Hymenobacter tibetensis: one gene and its partner. The protein of the gene in region 2 binds, or shares a complex with, the protein of the main gene of each other region. Links are inferred from orthologs where the notes say so. Each region holds a gene or a part of one and is shown on either strand. Other genes may lie near its edges.

The links.
Region 1: the proteins of eutC (region 2) and MTX78_RS01405 are in contact, whole or in part, in a solved structure (PDB 3ABO), measured with the Escherichia coli proteins. The link is inferred for Hymenobacter tibetensis from one-to-one orthologs.

Annotation. Positions count from the first base shown.
Region 1 is NZ_CP094669.1:346,660-357,071, reverse strand. Bases 4,502-7,489 are described here. They hold MTX78_RS01405 (ethanolamine ammonia-lyase subunit EutB), read right to left. Parts: upstream 6,696-7,489; coding sequence 5,307-6,695; downstream 4,502-5,306. Other genes in these bases: eat (ethanolamine permease), read right to left, coding at 6,889-7,489; MTX78_RS01410 (DUF4159 domain-containing protein), read left to right, coding at 4,584-5,207. Also shown: MTX78_RS01430 (TldD/PmbA family protein), read left to right, coding at 1-324; MTX78_RS01425 (TldD/PmbA family protein), read left to right, coding at 523-2,172; MTX78_RS01420 (TldD/PmbA family protein), read left to right, coding at 2,327-3,652; MTX78_RS01415 (porin family protein), read right to left, coding at 3,742-4,359; more of eat, read right to left, coding at 7,490-8,217; molybdopterin-synthase adenylyltransferase MoeB, read right to left, coding at 8,380-9,528; MTX78_RS01390 (MoaD/ThiS family protein), read right to left, coding at 9,533-9,823; MTX78_RS01385 (Mov34/MPN/PAD-1 family protein), read right to left, coding at 9,828-10,250. UniProt on the Escherichia coli protein: Catalyzes the deamination of various vicinal amino-alcohols to oxo compounds. Allows this organism to utilize ethanolamine as the sole source of nitrogen and carbon in the presence of external vitamin B12.
Region 2 is NZ_CP094669.1:5,271,170-5,281,542, forward strand. Bases 3,452-6,400 are described here. They hold eutC (ethanolamine ammonia-lyase subunit EutC), read right to left. Parts: upstream 5,339-6,400; coding sequence 4,565-5,338; downstream 3,452-4,564. Other genes in these bases: MTX78_RS21250 (hypothetical protein), read left to right, coding at 3,452-3,764; MTX78_RS21255 (hypothetical protein), read right to left, coding at 3,892-4,398; treF (alpha,alpha-trehalase TreF), read right to left, coding at 5,470-6,400. Also shown: MTX78_RS21240 (GDSL-type esterase/lipase family protein), read left to right, coding at 244-921; MTX78_RS21245 (pectate lyase family protein), read right to left, coding at 1,067-2,548; more of MTX78_RS21250, read left to right, coding at 2,925-3,451; more of treF, read right to left, coding at 6,401-7,011; MTX78_RS21270 (Fur family transcriptional regulator), read left to right, coding at 7,388-7,825; MTX78_RS21275 (NAD(P)/FAD-dependent oxidoreductase), read left to right, coding at 8,033-9,376; MTX78_RS21280 (cupin domain-containing protein), read right to left, coding at 9,532-10,035; MTX78_RS21285 (PAS domain-containing sensor histidine kinase), read right to left, coding at 10,210-10,373. UniProt on the Escherichia coli protein: Catalyzes the deamination of various vicinal amino-alcohols to oxo compounds. Ethanolamine ammonia-lyase (EAL) allows bacteria to utilize ethanolamine as the sole source of nitrogen and carbon in the presence of external vitamin B12.

The DNA of each region.
Region 1 (10,412 bases), 4.9 Mb from region 2 along the record:
GTAGATAAAGGCATCTACATTGCCGGCAACGGCTCGTTCTCCATCGACCAGCAGCGCTACAACTTCCAGTTTGGCGGCCAAGTGTTCTACGCCATCGACAAAGGCAAGATTACGGGCATGCTCGAAGACGTGGCCTATCAGGCCAATACGCAAGAGTTCTGGAACTCCTGCGCCGGCTCCTGCGACCAGTCCGACTACCGCCTCGCGGGCTTCTTCAACGACGGCAAAGGACAGCCCGCACAGAGCTCGGCGGTGAGCCACGGTTCGGCCACCACCCGCTTCAACGGCGTCAACGTCATCAATACGGCCCGCAAAATTGGCTAGGGAAACGGGTGACATAAGCTTGTCGCTTTTCGCCTAGTAGGTTGCCCGTCCGGTTTGCGCCGGGCGGGCATTTACTTTTCATTCGGTTTCTTGAATATTTTAGCAACCTTGATCTGGAAGTAGCATCCATAGCACATGGGAAACCTGTTCCTGCCTGCTTCCTTCAGTTCTTTTCTCACCTTCTAATTCTCAAGCACTTTGAAAAGACGTGACTTTATGGGGCTGACTGGCCTGGCGGCCGGGGGCCTGCTGCTACCGAGTATACCCGGGTTGGGAGGTATGCTCGTGGACCCCGAGCAACTGCTCGAAGTCATGGACCCAGCCCTGAAAAAGCGCTTGGCCGATGCTGCCCTGAACGCTGCAAAATCTGCCGGTGCTTCGTATGCCGATGTGCGCATTGGGCGCTACCTCAATCAGTACGTTTTCACCCGCGAAAAACAGGTGCAGAATATTACCAGCACGGAAAGCCTCGGAGCGGGGGTTCGGGTATTGGTGAATGGTGCGTGGGGGTTTGCGTCAACCAACACCATAACGGAAGCTGGCGTAGCGGCGGCGGCTCGCTCGGCAACGGCCATTGCCAAAGCCAACCAGAAGGGGCAGAAACAACCTGTGCAGTTGGCGCCACAACAAGGCTACGGCGAGGTCAGCTGGAAGACGCCCATCCAGAAAAACCCTTTCGAAGTACCCGTAAAGGAAAAGGCCGACTTGCTGCTGGCCGCCAATGCCAAGGCCCTCGAAAACGGCGCTAACTACATCAATTCGGCGCTATTCCAGGTGAACGAGCAGAAGTACTTCGCCAGCACCGACGGCTCCTATATCGACCAGGATGTGCACCGCATCTGGCCCACGTTTACCGTCACGGCCATTGACAAGGCAACCGGCAAGTTCCGTTCGCGCGAGTCGATGTCGGCGGCCATGGGGTTGGGCTACGAGTACCTGACGCCCGGCGGCAGCGAGAGAGTAGCAGGTCCTACGGGCACGACGGTAATCGGCTACAAGCAGCGCTACGACATTCTGGAAGATGCCGCGCAGGCAGCCAAACACGCCAAGGAAAAGCTGACGGCTAAAAGCGTAGTGCCCGGTAAGTACGACCTGGTGCTCGACCCTGGCCACTTGGGTTTGACCATCCACGAATCGGTGGGCCACCCTACCGAGTTGGACCGGGTGCTCGGCTACGAAGCCAACTATGCTGGTACGAGCTTCGCCACCTTAGAGTGGAAAGCCAAGAACATTCCGTATGGCTCCAAGCAAGTGAATATTGTAGCCGACAAGTTGCAGCCCGGTTCTTTGGGCGCGGTTGGGTATGATGACGAGGGCGTGAAAACCAAGCAGTGGGACCTCATCAAAGAAGGCAAGTTGGTGAACTATCAGAAAATTCGGGACCAAGCTGCCGTAGTTGGGCAGCAAGAATCAGACGGGTGCTGCTATGCCGATGCCTGGAGTTCGGTGCAGTTTCAGCGCATGCCTAACGTAAGCTTACAACCCGGCACCGCTAAGCAGAGCGTGGACGAAATGATCAGCAAGGTGGATAAGGGTATCTACATTGCGGGTGCTGGCTCCTACTCTATCGACCAGCAGCGCTACAACTTCCAATTTGGCGGCCAGGTGTTTTATGCCATTGAGAAAGGCAAAATAGCCGGCATGATTGAGGACGTGGCCTACCAGGCCAACACGCAAGAGTTCTGGAACTCCTGCGCTGGCTCCTGCGACCAGTCCGACTACCGGCTCATGGGCACCTTCTTCGATGGCAAGGGTCAGCCGAGCCAGATTTCGGCGGTGAGCCACGGTTCGGCTACTACCCGCTTCAACGGCGTCAACGTCATCAACACGGCACGGAAAATTGGCTAGTTAATGCGCTTGAACTATCATTCCGACGCAGGAGGAATCTAGAGTAATCGGTTAACGACTTCACTCAGATTCCTCGCTTCGCTCGGAATGACAGCGCCATCTGCTCTATAGCAACCAACAACTAGCCAGCAAGCAACAACTCAACAATCACCCCATGGCAATACTTTCTCAAGACGAAGCGCAGGCCATCCTTAAAAAGGTCCTGAGCTTCAGCACCGCCGACGAGTGCGCGGGCCAGCTCAATGGCCGCACCACCGGCAACATTCGTTACGCTCGCAACAACGTGAGCACCGCCGGCTCGTCCGACAACGTGAGCCTGTCCGTAGAAGCCCGGTTCGGTAAACGCTCAGGTGTGGCCACCTGCAACCAGTTCGACGATGCCACCCTGCGGCGGTGCGTGCAGCGGGCCGAAGAAATTGCCAAGCTGGCCCCCGAAGACCCCGAATATATGCCCATGCTCGGGCAGCAGCAGTTCCTCACGCCCAACAGTTACGCCGCGGCCACAGCCGGCATCACGGCCGACTTCCGCGCTCAAGTGGCCGCCGACAGCATTGCGCTCTGCGAACCTCGTAAGCTCACAGCCGCTGGCTACCTCGAAGACGGCCCAAGTTTCGTGGCTATCCGCAACAACAAAGGACTGGAAGGCTACCAGCAATTCACGCAGCTAGATTATTCGGTAACGGTGCGCACTGCCGATGGCACTGGCTCGGGCTACGCCGTGGCCGACTACACCGACGTAGCTAAGTTCAACGCCAAGACGCTCACCAGCATTGCCGCCACCAAAGCTGCAGGTTCGGTAGGGGCCAAGGCCATCGAGCCCGGCAAATACACCGTTATTCTGGAGCCCGCCGCCCTGGTTTCCGATGAAGGCATTCTGAACCGCATGATCTATGCCCTGGGGGCCCGCGAAGCCGACGAAGGCCGCAGCTTCCTCAGCAAAAAAGGCGGTGGCAACAAGCTCGGCGAAAAGATGTTCGACCCGCGCGTGACCATCTACTCCGACCCGCTCAACGCCACGGCTCCCGGCCGCGTATTCGACGACGAAGGGATGCCCGTTAAGCGCATGACGTGGGTGGAGAAAGGCGTGATGAAGAACCTGTACTACTCGCGCTACTGGGCCGAGAAAAGCAAGAAGCCCGCCACGGCCTTCCCCGGCGGTTTCATCATGGAAGGTGGCACCCAGAGCGTTGATGACCTCATTAAAGGCACGGCTAAAGGCATCCTGGTCACGCGCCTCTGGTACATCCGCGACGTTGACCCGCAGACACTCCTTGTCACCGGCCTCACCCGCGACGGAACCTTCTACATCGAAAACGGCAAGATCAAGCACCCCATCAAGAACATGCGCTTCAACGAAAGCCCGGTTATCATGCTCAACAACATCGAGGCCATGGGCAAGTCGGTGCGCTTGGGCGGCAACATGGTGCCCCCGTTGAAGATTCGGGACTTCACCTTCACTAGCCTCTCCGACGCGGTGTAAGATCAGAAGTACGTTTGGCAGCAAACAACAGCGGCTTGCTCTACAGAGCAAGCCGCTGTTGTTTGCTGCTTGAGTGCTCATGGCAGCACCTATTTCCCGAACTTGATACCGACGGATGCCTGAATCACGCGGTTTTTCAGGCGGGGGTCGTTGGCGCCGTTTAGGTCAGCTACGTCGTTGATGTTGTTGAGGCCCGCAGTGTAGCGCACGCCCAAGATGAGGCTACCCAACTCCAAACCAGCTCCGGCAGCAAGGGCGAAGTCGTTTTTCTTGTAGTTATTGTCGGCGGTGCGGTTGACAGGGCCGTAGCCGTCGGCGGCATTGATGCGGAGCGTGCCGTTTTCGCGGGCACCGAGCAGTACGCCAAACTGTGGGCCACCCTCTACATATACCGGACCCACCTTCACGTGAGCCAGCACCGGAATGTTAAGGTAGTGCAGCTTGGTATCGTAGTGGGCCACAGCGGACTTAAACTGTGAGCCTTGCAAGGAGTACAGCACTTCGGGCTGAATAGACAACGGACCAAGTATCGGTAGCCGAACGAAGGCCCCTACGTGGTAGGTGGTCTGGTAATCGGTGTTCATGTTGATGTTCTGGCCATCGAGCACGGCGTTGTTGACGCCAGCTTTGATGCCGAATTGAGCTTGGGCGTGGCTGGCAGCACCTAGCAGGAAGAAAAGGAAGGCAAAAAGTCGCAAGGATTTCATAGCAGAAAAAGAAGAATGTTTTTACATAAACCATGTAAACGCAAAATCATTGCCATATTCACCCGCTTATTGAAATATCTTTTTCACTTGTTTGTCAAGCACATGCGCGGTAGGGATTTTTAGAGCCAGCAACCGATTTTCTCCTACGTGAGCCACCTCCCGCATTTATTTTTGTCTGTTATTGGCTGCCCGTAGTGGTCTTGCCTTTCACCTTATCATCCCGCATGCCTGTTCCTTTCACTTTCGTGCGTCTGCAATACCGCTCCGGCGACTGGGATGGCGTAGACGAGCGAATGCCAACCAACCTGCTACACTCTCTGATTCAGTACACCAAAATACCCGTCAATCAGAAAGAGAAAGTAGTAGCCCTCGACTCACCGGAGCTGTTCCGGCACCCCTTCTGCTACTTATCGGGGCACCGGCTGGTACAGTTTTCGGCGCAGGAAAAAGCGAATTTTACGCAGTACGTGCGCAACGGTGGCTTCGTATTCGTCGACGACTGCAACCACGACATCGACGGCCTATTTGCCCGTTCCTTCGAGGAGCAGATGCGGCAATGCTTCGGCACTGGCGCCCTCAAGAAGATTCCCAAAACGCACGTCATCTACTCGCAGTTCTTCAAGTTTCCTGACGGGCCCCCACCCACATCCTTCGAGCTAAACGGCTGGGGCGACGACCTGGTGCACGACTACCTGAAAGGCATTGAAATCAACGGCCGCCTCGGTGTGCTCTATTCCAACAAAGACTACGGCTGCGAGTGGGACTACGACTTCCGCAACAAACGCTTCCTAGCCGAAGACAACACCAAATTCGGCGTCAATATTCTGCTGTACGCGCTAACAGCGTGACCCCACCCCCGGCCCCTCCCCCTCCGGGAGAGGGGTGCCGAACGATAGTGCTTCATTAGAACGCACCCCTCTCCTGCAGGGGAGGGGCCGAGGGTGGGGTCAACGAAACGCCTGAGGCAGCTTTTCCAACAGCAATGGTTGCAACGGCGCGGGTAGTAGCCTGCCTTGCGCATCGAACACGCCTAGCTGCTGTAGCCATGCCTCGAACTCTGGGGCGGCGCGCAGATTGAGCACGCTGCGGATGTAGAGTGCATCGTGGAAGGACGTGGATTGGTAGTTGAGCATGATGTCGTCGGCGCCGGGCACGCCCATGATGAAGTTGCAGCCAGCCACGCCTAGTAGCGTGAGTAGGGTATCCATGTCGTCTTGGTCGGCTTCGGCGTGGTTGGTGTAGCAGATGTCCATGCCCATGGGCAGGCCGAGCAGCTTACCGCAAAAATGGTCTTCCAGCGCCGCTCGGATGATTTGCTTGCCGTCGTAGAGGTACTCGGGGCCGATGAAGCCGACCACCGAGTTGACGAGCAGCGGCTTGAAACGGCGGGCTACGGCGTAAGCACGGGCTTCGCAGGTTTGCTGGTCGAGGCCGTGGTGGGCGTTGGCGCTAAGGGCGCTGCCCTGGCCAGTTTCGAAGTACATAACGTGCTGGCCCACTGTCCCTCGATTGAGGCTAAGCGTGGCTTGCCACGCCTCATCGAGCAGCGACAGATTGATACCGAAGCTGGCATTGGCAGCCTCCGTACCGGCAATACTCTGAAATGTCAGGTCCACTGGGGCTTGCTGCCGCACCAGTTCCAGCGTGGTCGTGACGTGGCACAGCACGCACGACTGCGTGGGAATGGCATACTGCTGCCGAATAGCGTCGAGCATTTCCAGCAGGTTCCGAACTGCAGCAGGATTGTCGGTGGCGGGGTTGATGCCGATAACGGCGTCGCCGCTGCCGTAGAGTAGGCCGTCGAGGAGGCTGGCGGCAATGCCGCGGGCGTCGTCGGTGGGGTGGTTGGGCTGCAGACGGGTAGCTAGGTGGCCCCGCTGGCCCAACGTGTTGCGAAACTGCGTTATCACCTCGCACTTGCGAGCCACGGCAATCAGTTCTTGGTTGCGCATGAGCTTACTGACGGCGGCCACCATTTCCGGGGTCAGGCCGGGGGCCAATAGCTGAAGCGTAGGCGTGTCAGTGGTATCAGCCAGCAACCAGTCGCGCAATTGCCCCACCGTGAAGTGGCTAACAGGTGCAAACGCGGCGGCATCGTGCGTGTCGAGAATCAGGCGCGTTACCTCGTCCTGCTCGTAGGGAATGAGTGCTTCGTTGAGAAAATTTCGGAGCGGAACTTCAGCCAACGTAAGCTGAGCGGCTACCCGCTCTTCATACGTTTCGGCAGCCACCCCCGCCAGCACGTCGCCCGACCGTAGCGGGGTGGCCTTTGCCAGCAGCGTTTTCAGATCAACAAATTGATAGACCCTATTGCGAATGGTATGGTGGTAGGCCATAAGAGAATTCTCTAAGAGGCATTTCAAGCTAATTTCTAGTTCGCCAGAACGGTGTACAGCTGTCTAGTTGGGTCTTACCTTTTACATCAACGCCCACCGTCGTGGTGTCAATGCTACAACGCCGGTAGGCTTTTTTAAGTCGTTGTTGGGTAACGCGAACAGCTTCTAGATTATTCTTGGGAAGGCAGTTCTACTACCTTTCTTGTGTTGCTACCACTGCCTTTGGCTTCGCCAAGCCCAGCAGCCTATATACCCCTAGCAACAACCCCAGGCCCACGAAAAACACTAAGCTCAGCAGCCAGTTGTAATACATAATAGCCCCCAAGCTCACCAACGACAATACCGTAGCAATCAGCGGAAACCAAGGGTAAAACGGCGTAACGAACGGCCGCACCAGGTTGGGTTCTTTCCGCCGCAGCACAAACAAACTCAGCAAACTAACCAGGTACATCAGCACCGCGCCCAACACCGACAGAATAATAAGCTTGTCGGTGGTACCTGTCAGCAGCGATACGCAACCCACTACCCCACCGGCCACCAAAGCCCAGTGTGGCGTTTGGAACCGCGGGTTAACGCGGGCCAGAAAGCCCGGCAGATAGCCGCTGCGCGCCAAGGCAAACACCTGCCGCGAGTACCCAATGATGGTGCCGTGAAACGAAGCCACCAAGCCAAACAAGCCAATGCTGGCAAACACTTTGGTCCAAGGGCTGCCTTTGCCCAGCGCATAACTCAACGCCTCAGGCAGCGGATAGTCAATGGTGCTGAGGCGGTGCCAGTCGGTAACGCCGCCGGTAAGGACCATCACGCCTAGGGCCAGCAATACCAGCGTGAGCAAGCCATAGGTATAGCCGATGGGGATGGTGCGCCTCGGCTCCTCTACTTCTTCGGCCACCATGGCTACACCCTCAATAGCCAGGTAAAACCAGATGGCAAACGGCAAAGCGGCAAACACACCCGCCGCGCCAAAAGGCATAGGGTCGGCGAGGAAGTTGCTGGCCTTGAAATGCGGTGCCACCAGTCCCATAAATACCAGCAGCTCTGCCACGGCCAGCAAAGTAACCACCAACGAAAACAACGCCGACTCCTTGATGCCCAGCAGGTTGATGCCGATAAACACTACGTAGCTGCCCAGCGCCGTAGCCAGTACGGGTACGCTCGGGTACAAGAAGTGCACGTAGCTGCCTAGTGCAAACGCAATGGCCGGCGGCGCGAACAAAAACTCCACTAGCGTGGCATAGCCAGCCACAAATCCGCCCACGGGGCCCAGCGCCCGGTGGGCATAGGCAAACGGCCCACCGGCATGCGGAATGGCCGTTGTTAGTTCCGTAAAGCTGAAAATGAACGTGATGTAGAGTACCGTAATCAGGAGCGTGGCCACCAGAAACCCAACGGTGCCCGAAACTGCCCAGCCGTAGTTCCAGCCGAAGTACTCGCCGGAAATAACTAGCCCTACCGCAATGGCCCATAGGTGCAGCGGCTTCAGTACTTTCTTTAAGGCCGGCGACGGGGCAGCATCGTTCATACAATAGGCGAAAGGGGTTCAGCTACACCCTTAACATAGCGCTAATTGCACAAAATCACCAACGGAAAACCATGCAGGACTGACCTGACCAACTAGCCCATTGCACTTGATCTGGTATCGGTGTGGTGTGGTTGTGTGGCCTCCTGTTGGGCTCCCGTACGTTCAACCTGTTTTCACCTCTTGCAGGTACGCCATTATTCCGCCCTTCAGATTATACAGGTTATCGAACCCGAAGTGCTCTTCCAACTGGCGGATGGCTTTTGTGCTACGGCCGCCCGTTTTGCAGTGTACTACTACTTTTCGGTGGCGGTCAATCTTATCGGTATTGTCTTGTAGTGTATCTAGTGGCAGCAGCAGGGCGTCCATGTTGGCGCTGGCATATTCATCTGGCTGGCGCACGTCAATCAATTGAAAATCTTCCCCTGCGTTCTGCCACTCATGAAGCTGGGCAACGGTAATTTCCCGCACTGGCTTTTCAATTACCGGCATACCACAGAACTGCTCGTAATCAATCAGCTTGTCGATGGTTGGGTTCGTGCCGTTGAGCGGATTATCGGAGCTGCGCTTGATGTTGAAGGTGCGGGATTGAAAGCTTAGCGCATCGAAATTAAACAAGCGCCCACTGAGCACTTCTCCTACGCCCGTCACAACCTTGATAACTTCCAGCGCTTGTAGGCTGCCAATTATACCAGGCAACACGCCCAATACGCCACCTTCCGCACAACTCGGAACCATTCCTGGAGGTGGCGGAGTGGCGTACAAATCACGGTAGTTGGGACCTAGCTCACCCGCACTATCCCGGTAGTTGAACACCGAAACCTGGCCTTCAAACTGCAGAATGGACGCGTAGACGTTGGGCTTGCCAAGCAGTACGCACGCGTCGTTTACCAGGTAGCGGGTCGGAAAATTGTCGGTACCATCGGCCACCACATCATACTCTCCAATCAGCTCTAAGGCGTTTGCAGAGGTTAACGGGGTGTTGTACACCTCAATTTGGATGTATGGATTCAACGCCTGTAGCCGACGCTTCGCCGCTTCCGCTTTGGGCTGCCCAATTTCCTCCACTCCAAACAACACCTGCCGATGCAAGTTGCTGTCCTCAACGACATCGAAATCCACGATGCCAATCGTACCGACCCCAGCAGCAGCTAGATACAGCAGCATAGGGCTCCCCAAACCACCCGAACCCACTACCAGCACTCTAGCTGCTTTCAGCTTCTTCTGCGATTCCAGCCCAAACTCAGGAATAATAATGTGGCGGTCATAACGAGCCAGCTCTGCCGCGGAGAATGCTAGGGCATTGTGATCCATATACTTATGCTTTTGGTTGATCTATTCCTCCGGCTATGGCAGGCACAATACTAATAACAGAGGTGGCTTGCACCGGGGTCTGCTCTTGCTGCAAAGCACGAATGTCATCGTCGCCCACAAATATGTTGATGAACGAAGGGATTTTTCCGTCTGGGGTGCGCAGGTGCCTTTTAAGCTCAGGATACTGAAGGGTCAACTCACTTACAACATCGGACACGGTGGTTGCCGACACTTGTACCCGCGAGGCGTTGCCCGTGAATTTCCGTAGCGGCGTTGGAACAATTACAGTTGCCATGGCTTTAAAATGAATCGGTGATGTGTATTGGTTCGTTCTCGAAGTGCCCTTCATCACTCAAACGCCAGGATTGCACATCGTCAACTCTTCCGCCCAGCACCGAAACAATCAGATAAGAGAAGTACGGAAATGCGGCTTGGCTATCGTGTTTCGAGGGCACAGCGGAATGTTCGGGATGAGAATGGTACACGCCAAGCAGTTGCATCTGCTTTTGCTCGGCGAACTGCTCGGCAAACAGGTAATCTTTAGGTGCTATGCGGAACCGCAAACGCTTGTCGTTTTGCTCGGCATTTGCCACAGCCATAGTTTCCGTGACAACACGGCCAGCCTCTTTGTCGTGACCGAATACAAACCCACAGCATTCCTCAGGTGAGGATGCCGCGTGAGCTTGAATTTTGTCTAATAAGGCCTTATGGATGCGCATCATTAGTTACCGTTGTTTCCCAAGCAGCCAACTACTTATGGTGTAGACCGGGCACAGAAAAAGGGCTCCGTGAGCCGGCTGCTCTTTGAAATTTAAACGCGAAGTAGCTGCTACGCTTGCTATATACTACAGGTAGCATGGCACGCTACCGTTGTGTTTCTGCAA
Region 2 (10,373 bases):
AAGGCCGTGTAAGGCCGAGGGCAGAGTGTGCAAGCTAGCCTAGCTGTTGCATGAATATAGATTTAAGCAGCTATTTTTATTATTCAATATATTCGTATAAAAATAATATTGCCTGTATTGTTCTTATTCCTTGTGAATTGAACAATAAGACTATATATTTATACCGGCTAATGTTAACCAAGTAGTACGATACTAGTATGTAGCTCGGCTACACCACGCCAATTCTGCTAATTATTTCTTGCTGTGATCAACAAGACCGGACTCCTGTTTGTGGCTTCCCTTGGCTTCAACACCTTATTGTCTTCCGTTTTTGCTTACAAGTACTACCACAATTGGTTTGAGAACGAAGTTCTCAAAGAACCTTTTCGCACGAGTATTTTTCAGGAGCTAACAGACGAACCCAATAAAATTTATTTCGTAGGCGACAGCCACACGGAAGCGTTTGAATTGGCAGAAATACTTAATAATCCGTCGGTCAGGAATAGAGGTATTTGGGGCGACAAAACCACAGGTATTATCAAGCGCCTCGATAGAATTATCAAAAGCAAACCCCGGAAAATATTTATTATGGTTGGGGTTAATGATATATGTGCTGGCACCTCAGTGGAAGAGATAAGTGCTCATATAGAGCTGATTACGAAGAAAATCAAGTCTGAATCACCAGCAACGGAATTATATATCCAAAGTGTATTGCCTACCAATCAAAAAATATTGCACTCAGATGAATTAACTATCAGCCAGATAAAAGAATTAAACGAAAGATATTCGCAAATCAGCAAAGAAAACGGCGCAACATTTATTAACCTCTTCCCTTATTTCCAGGAAGGCAACGGCCTGAAAGCCGAGTACAGCTTTGACGGCCTACATTTAAACGGCAAAGGATACATGGCATGGAAAAAGCTGATCATGCCGTACATATAAGCATGGCCAACACAGTGGCAATGGGGTAGCTTACGACATCTCACGCCTAGAAGCTCCTCCCATCCTGTCGAGAGCAAGATGGGAGGAGCTTCTATTTTGTACTGCTACTTGCTGAGCTTACACGGAGCTGGAATTTACAGCCGCTCTACTTTCCTGGTATCACCCGTGCCGCCAAGCTGTTCAAATACGTTTCCAACATAGTATAGCCGTTCGGACCCGTTTTGGCGCGGTCGGTGGGGTCGTGGGGGTTAAGGCGTTGTTTGGTTTCCCACGCATCCGGCATGCCATCATGGTCGGTATCAGTGGGGGCTGACACTGACGCCAGCACCGGCCACGCTTTCTGCGAGACGGTGTAGGGGGTGCCGTGCGGGTATCCCCCCTGCACGTCAATGATGCGGCCCGTGCGGTTAACCACGTTGCGGATGATGCGTTGGTCTAGGGTGTCGCGCTTGGGCAGACTGGCCCCTACGTGCTGTAAGACGGCCTTATACGCTTCAGCTGCTGTCTGAGTGCTGATGGGGCCCAAGTTGAATGGCAGGGCAGCTTTGGCTTGCACTGTATCGGTGGCGGTACCGCCGTTCATAGTCACGCCGCGCCAGTTGTGGCGGGTCACGTCGGCGCTGGCGTCCACGTAGTTGCCGGCCAGATAGAACTTGCCGTAGGGCAGCGGGTTGGCACCTTTCTCAAGCTTGTACGGATTCAGCACTCGCGCCTTCACGTTGTCTTTGGTAGAGGGGCCGTGCTTGTAGTAGTTGTTGACGACGTTGTAGTTGCCGCCTTCCCCAGCATACACGTTGTTTTCGCCCCAGTTGTAAAGCACGTTGTTGCGGAAATCCACGTTTTCGTAGCCGGCGGGGTGCGTGTAGCGGCTACCGTTGAAGCGTGGCGTGCGGTTCTTGCAGCTGGCAAACAGGTTGTGGTGCATGGTAGCATGCTGCCCGCCCCAAATGCCTCCAAACCCGTGCTGCTCGAAATCGGTGTCGCCGGTTTCGAAGTGGTACGAGTAATTGAGCGGCTCACTGATCAGATTCCACTGCAACGTGGTGCTGTCGCCTTCATACACCGACAAGCACTCATCCGTCGACCAGCTCATAGTACAGTGGTCGATGATGAGGCGGCTGTTGCGCATGCCACCAAATGCATCGTCGCCCCCGGCTCCGTTTACCTTGCCTTGATTCTGGTTTTTGTCGCCCATGCGGAAGCGCACAAACCGGACGATGACGTTGTTGGCTTTCAAGCTCACCGGATAGTCAGCTACGCAGATACCGTCGCCAGGAGCAGTTTGGCCGGCAATGGTGGTGTTGGACTGGCTGATGGTCAGGGGCGACGCCAAATGGATAGTGCCTGACACCCGGAACACGACGGTGCGCGCCGCCGCAGGCTTGGTTAGCGCGTAGCGCAAGCTACCGGGCTGGTTGTCGTCTTCCAGATTGGTGACCTCAAACACAGTGGTTGGCACCGCCGCCGAGCCTCGTCCGCCCGAGGTGAAGCGGCCGGCTCCCTCGGCATCCGGAAATGCCAGCTGCTGTTCCAGAGCAGGCGTGGCCAGTGCCAAACTCAGCGCAGCCAAGCAGGCAGCAGCAGTGTAGCAGGTAGCAGCAAGGGGTAGGTTGAACTCTCGAGGCATAAAGCAGACAGATGGCGGTGCGGACGCAGTACAACTTGAAACCCAAAGAAAATCCGCTTTCAGGCTTCAACAGAAGCCTGATATTACTGAAACCCTGGCCGGCGACGTGGCGCACCCGCCGTATTTCTTTGCGCAATCGATGTCGGCAACGTTGCCAGCTAAACGTTGGGTTTCAGCTGTAGTCTGTGAGGTCGTGTTTTTCGCGCGTAAGCCTTTGCTTCCGGAATCTTGTCTGGTATGAACCAGCACTCCAACTGCACCTTTGCAGGGTGCGGCCTGTTGCCTTTCAAGAGCAGGGTTATGTTGACATTCTGCCTATCTTGGAGGTTGGAGTTGTGGGGTTAGCAGCTAATAGACAGCTATTTTGGCTTTTTCGATGAAGTATTTTTTCTTTTTCCTCTTGATGAGTTTGCCGCAGGTGCTACTCGCTCGAATGCCCATGGAGCCGTTGCAGATTGCGCAGCAATTTGTGGCCACCAAAGGCTGGCCGGAAATGAAAGACTACCTCTGTTGCGAGGCCGAGCAGCAAGCCAAAAATCAAACGCTCGGCCAGCAGATACCCGCCACGCTGGAACGCAGCTGCCAATTGCTCGACCAGAGTGACAGCACCGCCGTGGTGGCCGTGGAACTGCGCGACTCCGTAAGCCGCAACGACTTCTACCTGCACTTTGCCAGAGAAGACAATGACTGGAAGCTACAAGCCATCCGCAGCCTGTCGATGACGCAGCTTGGCCCCCCCATGCTGAAGCTGCTGACCACTATGCCTCCCGCCGAAATAGCCCAGTACAACCAGAAGCACCCCGATGCCGACCACACGTTCACAGTAGGCAACCTCAAGCTCTGGATTAGCGCCGACGCCGACATTAGCAGCCATTTCACCCAGCACCAGGCCGATTTTCAAAAAGTAGCGCGCCTCGTCAAGGCTCGGCAGTTTTTCGCTACGGACACTACGGCCGCTGCGGAAGAAGCAGCCAACGCCGACCCGGAGATACACGCCCTGCTTCGCAAGCTCTATATCAGCCGCATCACTCGGCACGATACCAATTGCGGCACCTGCTTGGAGTTTATCATCGGCGGACGCATAGACAACACTGTGGGGTTTCTGTATCAGCCTAAAGCCGCAGACGTACCCAAAATGAACCCCAACCGTCTGATTGTCGTCAAGCCCATTACGAAAGGCTGGTACCTGTACAAGACCACCCGTAGCTCCCGCTAGCTTATACTACAGCAAGCCTACCAAAGCTGTCTGGCAGCAGTAGGCAGGCTTGCGTCACTCTGTGCATGGAGTCACAGACCAATCAGGAGTATTTATGCTCTTGCAGCCGCGTGCTCCTGCAACTAGTTTATGGTAGCTCCTTGTAGCGCACCCGGAACGAGCCATTGGTAAACCTCATAAGTTCTGTCTGTTGCGTATAGACAGCTTTGCGGCGGAGAACAGCTTCGAAACGACCTTCTACAATTCTCTGAACAGTATCAAGCTTGGTAATTTGTATGGATGGCAGACCTGTCCCATCCGTAGAAGCATAGGAATCGGTTATTCCGTCGCCTCCTATCAAGAGCTTCCATTCTGCCGGCAAGGCCTGCACAGACGATAGCACTTGCTTCTTGGGTAATGCAAAGCTCAATTGCAGAACCTCTGTTGTAGTAACAGGAATAGTATCGGGGGAGAATACATAAAATTCTCTTTTCCCCATGGCAAAGTATCCTTCGCCCGTTTTATCCCATGGCTGTCCATCTTTCTGCGCCTTCACAAAGAACTCTTCTTGAGGCTCAGCTGAATCTTTCGAGCACCCGGTCGCACTCCACATTAGTAACAAACAGGCAAGTACCTTCGGGAAGATGATTTTCATATAGTTATGTAGATAGTTACCCCGAGATGATACCAAGTGAAAGCAAATGGTTGCAACCACTTCACTGCTTAGTAGCCGCCAGAGGTATTTACTGAAGATATACTTTGCACAAAGTGGCCGAAGCAACTGGTATATCAACGTACTACCGGTAGCACTGCACGGCGAACTAAGCGAGCAGACGGGTATCGTCTTTGAGGTGCACCCCCGACAGCTTACGGCGCAGTGCTTCCAGCAGCAAATAGCTGAGTCGGTTGGCAGCCACATCGTAGGGGAGCCCGGCTGGTCGGATGTTAGATACACAATTACGGGCTTCGTCGGTGAGGCCAGGACGCGGGCCGTAGGTAAAATAGGCTCCTAAGCTGTCGGGGGAACTGAGGCCGGGCCGCTCCCCAATCAGAATCAATACCATTTGAGTGTGCAGCAGTGCTCCTATCTCATCGCCAAGAGCCACACGAGCCTGCGCTGCCACTACCAACGGCCCCAGGTGCAATCCGGCGGCCTGTAGTATAGGCACCAACAGCTTTACCAGCGGCACAGCATGCTCGTTCACGGCTGCCGCCGAAAGTCCATCGGCCAATACAATCACCAAATCGGTGGGCTGGGCGCTACTTTCCTGCAGCAGGGTGTGCGCTTCCTCGTGTAATTGCCGACCTAGGTCGGGGCGCTGTAAATATTCCTGTCGGTCGGGGGCCTTGCTGCGCACCTGAAGGACGGGCAACTGTAGCGGCGCCAGCCCCGCAAGCAAGGGGTCGAGGTCCAGGGTTGAGTACACCGCGTCGCGGGCATGAGCGTGGGCCAACCGGAAGGCTAACGCCTCACGTAGGGGCACGCTGCTACCCGTTCGGCCCAGCGCTATCCGAGCGGCCGTATGCGCTTTCAGGGCCGCCCACGGGTCGGGAGCGGGGTTTTCGGGTTGATGCGACGCAGGTAGTTCAGCCATTTGCATTGATAGCAGCATATCCTCCGCAGGCGACCCAACTGAAAGGAACCAGCTGCGAACTTCTAAGAGTGGCAAGACAAACACCCACGCCAATCAATGCACCATCAGCTAGGCAGCCTCTGCGCCTATGCCTATTGATTGCTGGGCTGCGGGCGGGCGAAGCGGTTGAGCAGGTTAAGCAGTACCCCGTTGGTCCAGCCGAAGCCATCCTGGAGAGGATACTCGCCACCCCCAGCGGGAAGGTGTGTATCGGTGACGTTGTATTTCTCCAGCAGCTTACCCGTTTGCTGGAATACGCGCGAGTTCAGGCGCACCCAACGGACGGCAATGGTATCGGCGAGCGGCTTCTGGTTGTAACGAGTGAGGCCCTGCACGGCAATATACTGCAACGGCGCCCAAGCATTGGGCGCGTCCCACTGCTGGCCGCTGGTGTTGAGCGTGGTAAGCAGGCCCCCATCTTTCAGGAAATCAGCCTTGAGGCCAGCGGCAATTACGGTTGCCTGGCGCGGGGTAGCTACCCCAAAGGCCAGCGGAAACACCCCTGCCAACGTGCGAATGGCAGCGGGGCGCTTTTGCGTGAAATCGTAGTCGGTGTACCAATTGGCGGCCTTGTTCCAGTTATAGCGCTGAATGGCACTGCAGCGCTGTTTGGCTTTCTGTAGCCAGGTGCGGGCTGCTGCACTTTGGCCTTGCGTAGTGTAGGAGCGAGCCAGTGTTTCTTCCAGCACCAGCATCAGGCAGTTCAAATCGACGGGCACCAACTCGGTGGTGCGGATCGAGCCCAGCGTACCGTCCGCCCCAAACCAGCGGGTACTGAAGTCCCAGCCGGAAGCCGCCGCGGCCCGAACGTCGCGGTAGAACTGTGAAGGTGGGCGGGTGGTTTTGCGGGCCGCATCGACGTCAATGCCATACGATTCTTCGCGCGGCTCAGTGCTTTCATCCCAGTACCGGTTCAGTAGTTCGCCGCCGGGCATCCGCATGACGCGGCGTGTGGCAGTGCCCGGCTTCAGCGAGTCGGCGCCAGCCATCCAGTAAGCGTATTCGCGTAGTAATTGGGGCTGGTAGCGCACCAACACAGAATCACCTTGCTCCTGCGCCAACAACTGCACCATCAACGAGAAAAATGGAGGCTGCGAGCGGGTAAGGTAATAGGTGCGGTTGCCGTTGGGAATAAAGCCGTAGCGGTTAAGCAGGTAAGCAAAGTTGTCGGTCATGTTGCGGATCAGGACCGTCCGGTTTGCTTCGCGCAAGCCAAGCATGGTGAAGTACGAGTCCCAATAGTACACCTCCCGGAACCGGCCACCTGGCACCAGATAGGGCCGCGGCAACAACAGCAACGAAGAGTAACGAGACACCGAATCGAGGGGGCGGCGCTGGAGCACCCGCCACAGGGTATCGAGGTGCAGGCGCAGGCCCGTGGCGATGTTGCTGCGGTAGGTGGTGGTGTCGGTGGTGGGCAGCTGGAACCGAGACTTTGCAAAGGCCGCTAGGTTGAAGCCTGGCTGCGTACGTTGCTGTTCGTAGTCGGCCACAATGCGCGCGGGCGTATCATGGCGGGGCACCATATCCACGAACGTCTTATTGTCGGGGAAAACCCGGCCGAGCTGAATAGCCTCGAAAAGACCCGGGTATAGTTGCCGGGGCGTTGGCGGGAGCTGAGCCGTAGCCCGCAAACAAAGACAGCAAAAGCAGAGCAGTAGTAGATTTCGCACGGAGCAAGGTAAGGATACACCTCCGAGTACGCAACCACCCCTGGTTGTGGCTGACTTTCAGCAGATCGGCTCTGTTTTTGTGTACCCACTGCGTGTCCCGTATGCCACTTTGGGCGGGCTGTTTCGTGGGTTTCCAAGCACCAAATTCATTTCAAAGCCAGGATCGAGCTTCTTGCGGTTTCATGGATTGGAAGCGGTGCAGGCACATTGGCTGCCAACCAATTTTCGCGTGGTGCAACTTCGTTACTTTTGTATCTGTTTACAGCTAGCAGCAGCCCTGAACTAGGTTGTGAGGCTGCTCGTAAGTTCTTGCGTTTTTCACACCTTTAGCCATAGCATGCCGTCTTCCGACCGTATTTCCCAAGCGCTGACCCGGCACGGGCTCCGCCAAACCGTAGTACGGCAGGCGGTCTTGCGGGTGGTAGCCGATTCGCCGTTTGCCTTGTCTGGCAGTGAAATCGAACAGCTTCTTGCCCCCAACACCGACCGTATCACGCTCTACCGGACGCTGAAATCGTTTGAGGAAAGTGGTTTGATTCACCGGGTGATAGACAAGAGCGACATTGTCCGCTACGCAGCCTGTTCTATTGAGTGCAGCGCGCATGAGCACTTCGACAACCACGTGCATTTCAAGTGCAGCAATTGTCAGCACATCTACTGTCTCAATCAGGTAGCTATTCCGTCCGTGAACCTACCAGCCAAGTTCGAGGTCAAGACCCGCGACTATCTATTAAGTGGTGTGTGCCACGAATGCCAGCCAGTGCAAGTGTCGTAACCCGGTGTATCAGTTGTTTACACTGAATTTTGCCTCGCAGCCAGCTTGGTTGACTCACTAGTATAAGTAGGGTAGCCTTGGCGTTCAGCTGCCGTGCAAGCAGCCGCTACACACACCCGTACAACCAGCATATTTGGTTGCGCAGGTCTTAGATTGCACAACTCAAAAAACTATTCTGCTTCACAGGAAGTAATGGAGTAGCAACTAATGCGCAGCTCTATGGAAATGGAAGGACTAGCCAAAATAGAACACGTTGGCAAACCACGGGTGGTAATTGTGGGGGGCGGCTTTGGCGGACTAGAGCTGGCCAAAGCCCTACGCGATGCGCCGGTGCAAGTGGTGTTAGTGGATAAGCAAAACTACCACACCTTTCAGCCCCTGATGTACCAGGTGGCCACTGCTGGACTGGAAGCGGCCGATATCATTTCGCCGTTCCGTCAGATTTTGAAAGGGCAAAGCAACCTATGCTTCCGTATGGCGGAGGTAGAACACGTTGATACGACCACGCACGTCTTGAAAACGTCTATCGGCCTGATTCCCTACGACCACCTGATTATTGCCACCGGGGCTACCAGCAACTATTTCGGCGACGCCGAAATGGCGCGTCATGCCGTGGCTATCAAGAGCGTGGAAGACGCCGTGGAATTGCGCAATACGGTGCTTTCCAACTTCGAAAAGGCCCTGCAAATAGACGATGTCGAACAGCTCAACAGCTTGCTCGACTTCGTGATTGTGGGAGGTGGCCCTACCGGCGTGGAGGTAGCGGGGGCGCTAAGTGAATTACGCAAGCACGTATTTCCGAAGGACTACCGCGAAATCGACTTTCGCCAGATGGATATTCACTTGATTCAAAGCGGCAACACCTTGCTGAAGGGTATGTCGGCTGAGGCCTCGCAAAAGGCGTTGGAATACCTGCAGAAGTTTGGCGTGGATGTGTTGCTGGACCGTCGGGTGCAGTCTTATGATGGCTACACCGTTACGCTCAACACCGGTGAGAAGCTCATTACCCGCACGCTGATTTGGGCGGCCGGTGTAGCAGGCGCACCTATTGAAGGCATCCGACCCGAAAGCTTGCGCAAAGGCAACCGCTACGAGGTAGATACCTTCAACCGAATTGCTGGTTACACCAATATCTACGCTATTGGTGACATAGCAGCTATGGTTTCCGCTGAGTACCCCGAAGGTCATCCGATGGTAGCGCAGCCCGCCATACAGCAGGGCCGATTACTGGGCGAGAACATCGTACGCATGTTAGCCGGTAACCCACTAGAGCCGTTCCGCTACCACGACCAAGGCGCCATGGCTACCATCGGCCGCAACCACGCCGTCGCCGACATCAAGATGCTCGGCAAAGACTACAAGACGCAAGGTTTCTTTGCGTGGGTGATGTGGGTTTTTGTGCACCTGATAGCGCTGGTCGGCTTCCGCAACCGGCTGTCGGTATTCGCCAACTGGACCTGGAGCTACTTCAGCCAAGAACGCGGCTCCCGTTTCATTATGGGCAAGCGGCGTGAGTCCGTTGAAACCACAGCTAAAAGCGCCGTAGCCTAGTACAGCATTAGTCGGTGGACTCGTGCTCGTTCTATGCAGCACAGGCACAGGTTTACCTTGCTACTAAAAGTGCAGAAACACCGATAAGCCGCACAAAACACCATCAGCTAAGAGGTGCTGTGTGCGGCCTACTCGTGTACTCGAAACGCTACGTCTTAGCGGCCGAAGTCGTCCTGAACGCGTACGATGTCGTCTTCGTCGGAAGGGTTAGACGCGTCGGTGTGCTGCCAGATTTCGGCGAGCACGCCCCACGAGTCGAGGCCTACGAGGCGGTGCCGCTCACCCTGCTGAAGCGTAATCAGCTCGCCGGGCTCATACACACGCACTTCGCCTTCTTCGTCGGTTTCGCTCGTGACCACTCCAACCGGGCCTTGTAGCACCTTCCATACCTCGGCGCGCCGATGATGGTACTGCCACGACAACCGCTTCTGGGGCGCCACAATCAGAATTTTAGGGCTGAGCTTGCTGGATATCCGCAACTGCTCGATCGGCAGGCCCTCGAAATACGTGTCGGCAAAGGCCGGGGCCTGCGTCTCGTCGATTACAAAGAAGCCGCCCCAAGGCCGGGTCTGGTCTTGTTTGTCGATGGAGAAGCCCAATCGTTTAAGCCGTTGTTCCATGTCCAGAAACAACTGCTGCTTTTGATCTTCGCTATGCATACTCCGAATGATGATGTGAGGAAGCGGTGGCACAACCAAGCGCGTTCCACTGAATGAGCTCCAAAAGTACGTATCACAATTAAAATAGAATGAAAGATGCCGGATAAATGCGCGAAGACGCTTCCAGTATCCTGCATACGGCTATTTGCCTGGTATCTTGTTTCTTTCTACCCCTTACACGGGCAGTTCGATGTAGAAAGTCGTACCGACACCTTCCGCACTTTCAAACCAAATGCGCCCTTCATGAAGCTTTACAATGGTTTGGACGATAGACATGCCCAAACCCGTGCTTTTCTCGCCACGCAGCCCCGGCCGGCGTGCCTTCGTAAACTTGTCGA